2 regions of the Pseudorhodoferax sp. LjRoot39 genome follow, and region 1 is predicted to be linked to the other one. Evidence: riboswitches for the same ligand, from Rfam matches in the RefSeq annotation. Region 1 holds a riboswitch; the other holds the start of a gene.
What was found. Region 1 has a riboswitch for S-adenosylhomocysteine ahead of metH (methionine synthase). Riboswitches for the same ligand answer to the same signal wherever they lie in the genome.
Positions count from the first base shown of each region.

Region 2: it holds a riboswitch for S-adenosylhomocysteine, as region 1 does, so the genes downstream of both, ahcY (adenosylhomocysteinase) here and metH (methionine synthase) in region 1, are expected to answer to the same signal.

Region 1 is NZ_CAXUQL020000001.1:1,189,876-1,195,069, forward strand. It holds gene araD (L-arabinonate dehydratase) at 1-1,376, opposite strand, end outside; gene ACSQ4M_RS05665 (Bug family tripartite tricarboxylate transporter substrate binding protein) at 1,399-2,382, opposite strand; gene ACSQ4M_RS05670 (GntR family transcriptional regulator) at 2,469-3,164, shown strand; S-adenosyl-L-homocysteine riboswitch at 3,179-3,260, shown strand; gene metH (methionine synthase) at 3,352-5,194, shown strand, end outside.
Region 2 is NZ_CAXUQL020000001.1:2,718,604-2,723,797, reverse strand. It holds gene ACSQ4M_RS12885 (TlyA family RNA methyltransferase) at 1-162, opposite strand, end outside; gene ahcY (adenosylhomocysteinase) at 180-1,628, opposite strand; S-adenosyl-L-homocysteine riboswitch at 1,703-1,773, opposite strand; gene ACSQ4M_RS12875 (MFS transporter) at 1,841-2,998, shown strand; gene ACSQ4M_RS12870 (putative bifunctional diguanylate cyclase/phosphodiesterase) at 3,110-5,194, shown strand, end outside; gene ACSQ4M_RS12865 (lyase family protein) at 5,181-5,194, opposite strand, start outside.

The DNA of each region.
Region 1 (5,194 bases):
AGCTTGGTCGGGATCGGCAGCATGCCCCACTCGGGCATGCCGGCGCCCAAGGGACCTGCGTTGCGCAGCACCAGGATGTCGTCGCCCGTCACGTCCAGATCCGGGTCGTCCACGGCTTTCTTGAGGCTGGGGTAGTCGTCGAAGACCAATGCACGGCCGGTGTGGCGCAGCAGGTGCGGCGCCACCGCGCTGGGCTTGATGACCACGCCGTCGGGCGCCAGGTTGCCGCGCAGCACGGCCAGCGCGCCTTCGGCGTAGATGGGGTTGTCCAGCGGACGGATCACGTCGTCGTTGTAGACCTCGCTGCCGGCGATGTTCTCGCCGATGGTCTTGCCGTTGACGGTCAGGGCGTCGGTCTTGAGGTGCGGGCGGATGCGTTCCAGCATCGCGCGCAGGCCACCCGCGTAGAAGAAGTCTTCCATCAGGTAGGCGTCGCCGCTGGGCCGGATGTTGGCGATGACCTGCACGCGGCGGCTGAAGTCATCGAAGTCGTCCAGGCTCACGGGGTGGCCGGCCCGGCGCGACATCGCGATCAGATGGATGATGGCGTTGGTTGAGCAGCCCATGGCCATGGCACAGGCGATGCCGTTCTCGAAGTTGGCGCGCGTGAGCATCTTCGCGGGCGTCAGGTCGTCCCAGACCATGTCGACGATGCGGCGCCCGCATTCGGCGCTCATGCGCACATGGTTGGCGTCGGCGGCCGGGATGCTGCTGGCGCCGGGCAAGGTCAGGCCGATGGATTCGGCGATGCCCATCATCGTGGCGGCCGTTCCCATGGTCATGCAGGTGCCGTGGCTGCGCGCGATGCCGGCTTCCATTTCGTTCCAGGCCTGGTCGCTCAAGCGGCCGGCGCGGCGCTCGTCCCAGTACTTGAACGCGTCCGAGCCCGAGCCCAGCACCTGGCCCTTCCAGTTGCCGCGCAGCATGGGGCCGGCCGGCAGGTAGATGAAGGGGATGCCCATGCTGAGCGCGCCCATGGTCAAGCCCGGCGTGGTCTTGTCGCAGCCGCCCATCAGCACGGCGCCGTCCACCGGGTGGCTGCGCAGCAGCTCCTCGGTCTCCATCGCGAGGAAGTTGCGGTAGAGCATGGTGGTGGGCTTGACCATGCTTTCCGACAGGCTGATGGCCGGCAGCTCCAGCGGGAACCCTCCCGCCTGCAGCACGCCGCGCTTGACGTCTTCCACGCGCTGCTTGAAGTGCGTGTGGCACTGGTTGGCATCGCTCCAGGTGTTGACGATGGCGATGATGGGCTTGCCCTTCCAGTCCTCGTAGCCATAGCCCATCTGCAGCACGCGCGAGCGGTGGCCGAAGGAGCGGAAGTCGTCGGGGGCGAACCAGCGCGCGCTGCGCAGGCTGTCGTAGGTGCGTTGTGTCATCGTGGGGTGTCTGTGGGGAGGTCTATTCAGCCTTGATGCCGGCGGCCTTGATCACCTTGGCCCACTTGTCGACCTCGCTCTTCTGGTAGTCGCCGAGCTGGGCCGGCGTCATGTCGGACGGCAGCATGCCGAAGCCCTTGAGCCGGGCCTGCACCTCGGGCGTGGCGACGATCTTCATGATCTCTGCGTGCAGCCGGTCGACGATGGCCTTGGGCGTGCCGGCCGGTGCGAACACGGCCTGCCACGAGCCCATGTCGAACCCCTTCTGGCCGGCTTCGGCGATGGTGGGCACGTCGGGCAGCGATTCGAGCCGCTTGGCGCTGCTGACCGCGATGGGCCGTAGCTTGCCCGACTGGATGTGCGGGCCGACGATCAGCGTGGTGTCGAACATCATGTCGACCTGGCCGCCGACCAGGTCCTGCACGGCCGGCGCGCTGCCCTTGTAGGGCACGTGCGTGAACGCCACGCCGGACTGGTAGCTCAAGAGGGCCATCGCCATGTGTGGCGAGGTGCCGTTGCCGGGCGATGCCGACGACAGGCCGCCTGGCTTGGCGCGGCTCGCGGCCAGCACGTCGTTCAGGGTCTTGTAGGGGCTGTTCGCGTTGACCACCAGCACCAGCGGCCCGGAGCCCAGCATGGCGACGGGCGCGAAGGACTTGACCGGGTCGTAGTCGAGCTTGGAATACAGGCTGCCGTTGATGGAGTGCGAGCTGATGGTGCCGCCCAGGATGGTGTAGCCGTCCGGCGCCGCGCGCGCCGCGAGGGCCGAACCCACGCTGCCGCCGGCACCGCCCTTGTTGTCGATGACCACGGGCGTGCCCAGCGCAGTGGACAGTGCAGGCGCGATCACGCGGGCCAGCGTGTCGGTGTTCCCTCCCGGCGGGAACGGGACGATGTAGGTGATCGCCTTGCCGGTGGGCCAACTGCCCTGGGCCAGTGCGGGCAGTGCCAGGGTGCTGCCGGCCAGGGTGGCGATGGCGCCTTGGACGAGGGTGCGACGGTGCATGTCATCTCCTTGTGTACTGCGGTCCAGCTTGCTGGAACGGGATTGAAACACTAATATATTAGTACGTCAATGCAGAATCGCCCGCCATGAATGCCCTGCCCAAGATCCGCCTGGACCGCCAGCGCCTGGCTGCGCCACAGGTGCTGGAGCGGCTGCGCGAGGCTATCCTGGAACTGGAACTCGCGCCAGGGACCGTGCTGGCGCGCCAGGCGCTGGCCGAGCAGTTCGGCCTGAGCCAGACGCCCGTGCGCGAGGCGCTGTTGCGGCTGGCCGAGGAGGGGTTGGTCGACGTGTTTCCGCAGCACGCCACACTGGTCAGCCGCATCGACCTGCGGGCGGCGCGGCAGGCGCATTTCCTGCGGCGCTCGATCGAGCTGGAACTCGTGCGCGAACTGGCGCTGCGCCGGCCGGATGGCTTGGTCGCGGCGCTGCGCCGCCAGATCGCCCTGCAGCAGGCGCTGGCCCAGGCCCAGGAATACGGCCAGTTCGTCGCGGCCGACCGGCAGTTCCACCAGTTGCTCTATGCGGCGGCCGACATGGCGGCGCTGGTCGGCCTCGTCGCGCGCGTCTCGGGCCATGTGGACCGGCTGCGCCGGCTGCACCTGCCCACGGCAGGCAAGACCGAATCCATCCTGCGCGACCACAGCGCCATCGCCGAGGCCATCGCGGTGGGCGATGCGGCGGCGGCGCAGGAGGCTCTGCGCACGCACCTGTCGGGCACGCTCTCGGCCGTCGAGGAGATCCGGCTTCAGTTTCCGGACTACGTGGTCGAGCCCGACTAGCTAGAATCCCACCCCTTCCCAAGGAGCGTTGCAGCGGGCCATCCACAGGCGCCCGTCAGGCTTGGGACACTGCATCCGCAACGACGCTCACCGGCCCTTTGATCGCCCGATCGGATGCCCAGGTGAGACCATGACCCCAGATTCCGCTGCTTCTTCTTCCGCTGCCGACGTTGTCGCGCCGCCGCCCATGCGCCTGTCGGGCCTGGAGCCCGTCTCCATCGGCGCCGGCAGTCTGTTCGTCAACGTGGGCGAGCGCACCAATGTGACGGGCTCCAAGGCCTTCGCGCGCATGGTGCTCAATGGGCAGTTCGACCAGGCCCTGTCGGTCGCGCGCCAGCAGGTGGAGAACGGTGCCCAGGTCATCGACATCAACATGGACGAGGCCATGCTAGACAGCAAGGCCGCCATGGTGCGCTTCCTGAACCTGATCGCCAGCGAGCCCGACATCGCGCGCGTGCCCATCATGGTGGACAGCTCCAAGTGGGAGGTCATCGAGGCCGGCCTGCGCTGCATCCAGGGCAAGGGCATCGTCAACTCGATCTCCATGAAGGAGGGCGTCGAGAAATTCAAGCACGAGGCCCGGCTGGTGCGGCGCTACGGCGCGGCGGCCGTGGTCATGGCCTTCGACGAGCAAGGCCAGGCCGACACTTTCGCGCGCAAGATCGAGATCTGCGAGCGTGCCTACCGCGTGCTGGTCGACGAAGTGGGCTTCGCGCCCGAAGACATCATCTTCGACCCCAACATCTTCGCGGTGGCCACGGGCATCGAGGAGCACAACAACTACGCCGTCGACTTCATCGAGGCGGTGCGCTGGATCAAGCAGAACCTGCCCGGCGCCAAGGTCTCGGGCGGTGTCTCCAACGTGAGCTTCTCGTTCCGCGGCAACGACCCCGTGCGCGAGGCCATCCACACCGTGTTCCTGTACCACGCAATCCAGGCCGGCATGGACATGGGCATCGTCAACGCCGGCATGGTCGGCGTCTACGACGACCTGGAGCCGCAGCTGCGCGAGCGCGTGGAAGACGTGGTGCTGAACCGCCGCCCCGATGCCGGAGAGCGCCTGGTCGAGATCGCCGAGACTGCCAAGAGCGGCGCCAAGGACGAGAGCAAGAAGCTCGAATGGCGCGGCACGCCCGAGGCGCCCGCCACTGTGGAGCAGCGCCTGGCCCACGCCATGGTGCACGGCATCACCGACTTCATCGTGCCCGACACCGAGGAGGCCTACCAGGCCATCCTGGCCAAGGGCGGCCGGCCGCTGCACGTGATCGAAGGCCCGCTGATGGCCGGCATGAACATCGTGGGCGACCTGTTCGGCGCCGGCAAGATGTTCCTGCCGCAGGTGGTGAAGTCGGCCCGCGTGATGAAGTCGGCCGTGGCGCACCTGATCCCCTACATCGAGGAAGAGAAGAAGCGTGACGAGGCGGCCGGCCGCGACGTGCGCAGCAAGGGCAAGATCGTCATCGCCACCGTGAAGGGCGATGTGCACGACATCGGCAAGAACATCGTGACCGTCGTGCTCCAGTGCAACAACTTCGAGGTCGTGAACATGGGCGTGATGGTCCCGTGCCACGAGATATTGGCCAAGGCCAAGGTCGAGGGCGCGGACATCGTGGGCCTGTCGGGGCTGATCACGCCCAGCCTGGAAGAGATGCAGTACGTGGCCGGCGAGATGCAGAAGGACGAACACTTCCGCATCAAGAAGATCCCGCTCTTGATCGGTGGCGCCACCACGAGCCGCGTGCACACCGCCGTGAAGATCGCGCCGTACTACGAAGGCCCGGTGGTGTACGTGCCCGACGCCTCGCGCAGCGTGGGCGTGGCGCAGAGCCTGCTGTCCGAGCAGGCCAGCGCCTACATCGCCGAGCTCAACGCCGACTACGACAAGGTGCGCCTGCAGCACGCCAACAAGAAGCAGGTGCCGCTGTGGCCGCTGGCCAAGGCCCGCGCCAACAAGACGCCCATCGATTGGGCGGCCTACCAGCCCACGAAGCCGAAGTTCATCGGCCGCCGCGTGTTCAAGAACTTCGACC
Region 2 (5,194 bases), 1.5 Mb from region 1:
CAGCTGCAGCTCGGCCGCCTCCGGCAGTTCGTCGCGGTTCTTGGCAACGGCCTTCCAGGGCCCGTTGCCCACGCGCCAGGACAGGCCGGCGGCGATGAGCCGCTGGGCCTGCGAGCGGGATGCGGCCAGGCCGCGGTCCACCAGCAGTTGGTCGGCACGCATGCCCAGGCCCGCCGCCATCAGTAGCGGTAGGTGTCGGGCTTGTACGGGCCCTGCACCGGCACGCCGATGTAGGCGGCCTGCTCCTTGGTCAGCACGCTCAGTTGCGCGCCGAGCTTGGACAGCTGCAGGCGGGCAACCTTCTCGTCCAGGTGCTTGGGCAGCACGTAGACCTGGCCGACCTTGTATTCCTTGGGCTTGGTGTAGAGCTCGATCTGGGCGATGGTCTGGTTCGCGAACGAGGACGACATCACGTAGCTCGGGTGGCCCGTGCCGCAGCCCAGGTTCACCAGCCGACCCTTGGCCAAGAGGATGATGCGCTTGCCTGGCTTGCGGCCGACCTTCGGGAAGATCACGTGGTCGACCTGAGGCTTGATCTCTTCCCACTGGCAGTTCTTTTCCAGCGCGGCGACGTCGATCTCGTTGTCGAAGTGGCCGATGTTGCAGACGATGGCCTGGTCCTTCATGGCCACCATGTGCTCGTAGCGGATCACGTCCTTGTTGCCGGTGGTCGTGACGAAGATGTCGGCCTTGTCGGCGGCGTATTCCATGGTCACGACGCGGTAGCCTTCCATGGCGGCCTGCAGCGCGTTGATCGGGTCGATCTCGGTCACCCAGACCTGGGCCGACAGCGCGCGCAGGGCCTGGGCCGAGCCCTTGCCCACGTCGCCGTAGCCGGCCACCACGGCCACCTTGCCGGCGATCATCACGTCGGTGGCGCGCTTGATGCCGTCCACCAGCGACTCGCGGCAGCCGTACAGGTTGTCGAACTTGCTCTTGGTCACCGAGTCGTTGACGTTGATGGCGCGCATCTGCAGCGTGCCGTTGGCCGACATCTCGTTGAGGCGGTGCACGCCGGTGGTGGTCTCTTCGGTCACGCCGATGATGTTCTTCAGGCGGCGGCTGTACCAGGTCGGATCGACCTTGAGCTTGGCCTTGATGGCGGCGTGCAGGATCTTCTCTTCCTCGCTCTTGGCGCGGCCCAGGGCCTTGATGTCCTTCTCGGCCTTGGCGCCCAGGTGCATCAGCAGCGTGGCGTCGCCGCCGTCGTCCAGGATCATGTTGGGGCCGTCGTTCTTGCCCGTGAATTCGAAGATGCGGTGCGTGTAGTCCCAGTAGTCGACCAGCGACTCGCCCTTGATGGCGAACACCGGCGTGCCGGAGGCCGCGATGGCGGCGGCGGCGTGGTCCTGCGTCGAGAAGATGTTGCACGAGGCCCAGCGCACCTGCGCGCCCAGCGCCTGCAGCGTCTCGATCAGCACGGCGGTCTGGATCGTCATGTGCAGCGAGCCCGTGATGCGCGCGCCCTTGAGCGGCTGGCTCTTGGCGAACTCGTCGCGGATGGCCATCAGGCCGGGCATTTCGGTTTCGGCGATGGCGATTTCCTTGCGGCCCCAGGCGGCGAGGCCCAGGTCGGCGATGGCGCAATCGGTGTTCAGCAGTTGCTTGGAAGAGGCAGGGGCGTTCATGACGGCTCCGTGGTCCCGGGAAGGGACAGGTTGAAGACGACCACGCTTTGGGGGAATGAACTCACCGCACGGAGCGTGGGCGAGCGTCGTTGCGAATGGAATCCGAGCCTCGCGCCATGCTGGCGCTGCAACGCTCCTCGGAAGCGCGCGATTATAGGAGGGCCGGCCTTGGCGACAATCGCCCGCCCCTCGCATCCTCCATGCCTTCTGCCATGCCTGCCGCACGCGCCCCGGCGCTGGGCCTTGTCGCCCTCTTCGTCTCCACCTTCCTGGAACTGGTCGGCTACTTCATGGTCACGCCCTGGCTGCTGCTGCAACTCAAGGGCGCGGCGGTCTCCAGCACCCTGGCCGGTCTGTTCGCGGCCACCGGCTGGGCGGCGATCTTCCTGGTCACGCCGTTCTCTTCCTGGGTCACGCGCGCGCTCGGGCGCAGGCAGACGCTATGGCTGTCGGCGGCTGTGCCGGCGCTGGCCTGCTGCGGCTTCGCGCTCACGCGCGAACTGCCGGTCTGGTTCGCACTTGAGATGCTGGCCGGCGCGGCCTCGGGCCTGCGCTGGGTGCTGGCAGAGGCGCTGGTGGCCGAGTTCTCGACCGCGCGCACGCGCGGGCGCAACGTGGGCCTGTTCGAGACCATGGTGGGCGCGACCTTCGTGATCGGCCCGGCCCTCTTGGTCTGGGTCGGCGCCGACGCGCCCGCCGCACCCTGGATCGCCGTGGGTTGCATGGCTGCCGGGCTGCTGGCCAGCCTGCTGATCCCGCGCGTGCCACCGGCAGACGATGCACACGCGGCCCACGTCGGCCTGCGCGGTGTCTGGGCCGCGCTGCGCGCGCACCCGGTGATCATGCTGGCCGGCTTCGTCGGTGGCTTCTTCGAGGCAGGCATCACCTCGGTGCTGCCGCTGTACGGCCTGAGCCTGGGCCTGACGGCCGCGGCCGCGGCGCTGCTGGTCTCCGCGAGCGGCCTGGGCAGTGCCGTGCTGATGCTGCCCGTCGGCATGCTGGCCGACCGCTTCGCCGACCCGGCGCAGGGCCGGCGCCGGCTCATGCGCACTCTGGCCACCGTCACGCTGGTCGCGACCTGCGCGATGCCCTTCGTCGCACAACTGGGCTGGCTGGCCTGGCTGCTGGCCTTCACCTGGGGCGGTGCGGCCGGCAGCCTCTACACGCTGGCCATGATCGACATCGGCGCGCGCGAGCAGGGCATCACGCTGGTCAACAGCACGGCCGTGCTGGTGCTGTCGTACACCCTGGGCAGCACCTGTGCCTCGGCCGCCTCCGGCTGGCTGCTGGACCATTCGCCCTTGCTGGGCTTTCCGCTGGCGCTGGCCGGCGTGGCGTTGGCGGGCTGCATCGCCCTGCGCCGCAGCTAGGGAATGCTCCAGCCCATACCGTGCAAAAGTACACGAATGCATGTGCGCACTTGCACGATTCGTCGGAACAATACGCCGCGCATGGAAACCGCCGACCCACCTAGCCCACTGGTGCCCGCCGCCACACAAGCCCAGGCCGTCGATTTCTCGACGCTGTTCGACTTCCTGCCCATCGGGGCGTACCGGTCCTCGCCCGATGGCCGGCAGATCCGCGCCAACCCGGCGCAGGTGCAGCTGAACGGCTACACGCACGAGGCCGAACTCATCGCCGCGATGCAGGACATCGCCCGCCAGTGGTATGTGGAGCCGTCGCGCCGCACGGTCTTCCGTGACCTGCTCGAGCGCCAGGGCTACGTGCGCGGCTTCGTCTCCGAGGTCTACCGCCACAAGACCGGCGAACGCATCTGGGTCAGCGAGAACGCCCACGTGGTGCGCGATGCCGCCGGCCACATCCTGTTCTACGAAGGCACGGTGGAAGACATCACCGAACGCGTGCGCGCCGAGGCCGAACTGCGTCGGCGCGACGAGATCTGGAAGCTCGCGCTGGAGAGCACCGGCGACGGCGTCTGGGACTGGAACCTCGCCGAGGGCGTGGCCAGGATGTCGCGCCGCTGCCTGGAGATGTACGGCTTCGGCGCGCACGACCTGCGCCCCACCCCGCACGCCATGGACCAGCGCACGCACCCGGACGACAAGGCTCGGATGCTCCACGACCGCCGGGCGCACCTGGAAGGCCACGCTCCCAGCTACGTGAACGAACACCGGGTGCTGTGCGCAGACGGCAGCTGGAAGTGGGTGCTTGCGCGCGGCATGGTGATCAGCCGCGATGCACACGGCAAGCCGCTGCGCATGGTGGGCACGCACACCGACATCACGCAGCGCAAGGAAGCGGAGGCACTGATCTGGCACCAGGCCAACTTCGACGCACTGACCGGCCTGCCCAACCGCCGCATGCTGCGCGACCGGCTGGGCCAGCACATGCTGCGGTGCGACCGCGAACGGCTGCAGCTGGCGCTGCTGTTCATCGACCTGGACCACTTCAAGGCCGTCAACGACACGCTGGGCCACGAGGGCGGCGATCGCCTGCTGGTCGAGGCCGCGCAGCGGATCAGCCGCTGCGTGCGCGCCTCCGACACCGTGGCCCGCATGGGCGGAGACGAGTTCACCGTGGTGCTGCCCGAACTGCGCGAGGTGCGCGAAGTCGAGCGCATCGTGCAGGCCATTCTGCGCGAGCTGGCACGCGCCTTCCACCTCGGCGATGAGCCCGCCTTCGTGAGTGCCAGCATCGGCATCACCTTCTACCCTGGCGATGGCCAGACCGTGGACGACCTGCTGCGCCAGGCCGACCAGGCGCTCTACGCTGCCAAGGACGGTGGGCGCAACCGCTTCGGCTACTTCACGCCGGCGTTGCAGGAAGGCGCCCAGCTGCGCGCCCGCGTCGCCAACGACCTGCATGGCGCATTGTCGGCGCGCCAGTTCAGTGTCGAGTACCAGCCCATCGTCGCGCTGGCCAGCGGCGAGGTGCACATGGCCGAGGCGCTGCTGCGCTGGCGCCATCCGCAGCGCGGCCGCATGGCGCCGATGGACTTCGTGCCCATCGCCGAGGCCAACGGCATGATCATCCAGATCGGCGAATGGGTGTTCGGCGAAGCCGCGCGCCAGACCCAGCGCTGGCGCGCGCAGTTCGACCCGCGCTTTCAGATCAGCGTGAACAAGTCGCCCGTGCAGTTCCACCGTGCCGACGAAGACCACGCGCAATGGCTGCGCGAGCTGGCCGCACTGCGGCTGCCGCGCCATGCGCTGACGGTGGAGATCACCGAAAGCCTGCTGCTGGACCCCAGCCCCAACGTCGCCGAGCACCTGCTGGCGCTGCGCCAGGCGGGCATCGGCGTGTCGCTGGACGACTTCGGCACGGGCTACTCCTCGCTGGCCTATCTGCAGCGTTACGACATCGACTTCATCAAGATCGACAAGTCCTTCGTGGCCGGACTGGCGCCGGGTTCGAACGACCTGGCACTGTGCAAGGCCATGATCGTGATGGCGCACCAGCTCGGCATCGCCGTGATCGCCGAAGGCGTGGAGACGCTCGCGCAGCGCGCCCTGCTGCTGGAGGCCGGCTGCGACTACGCGCAGGGCTACCTGTTCGCCCAGGCCATGCCGGCCGAACAGTTCGAAGACTGGTTCAGGCAGCCACGC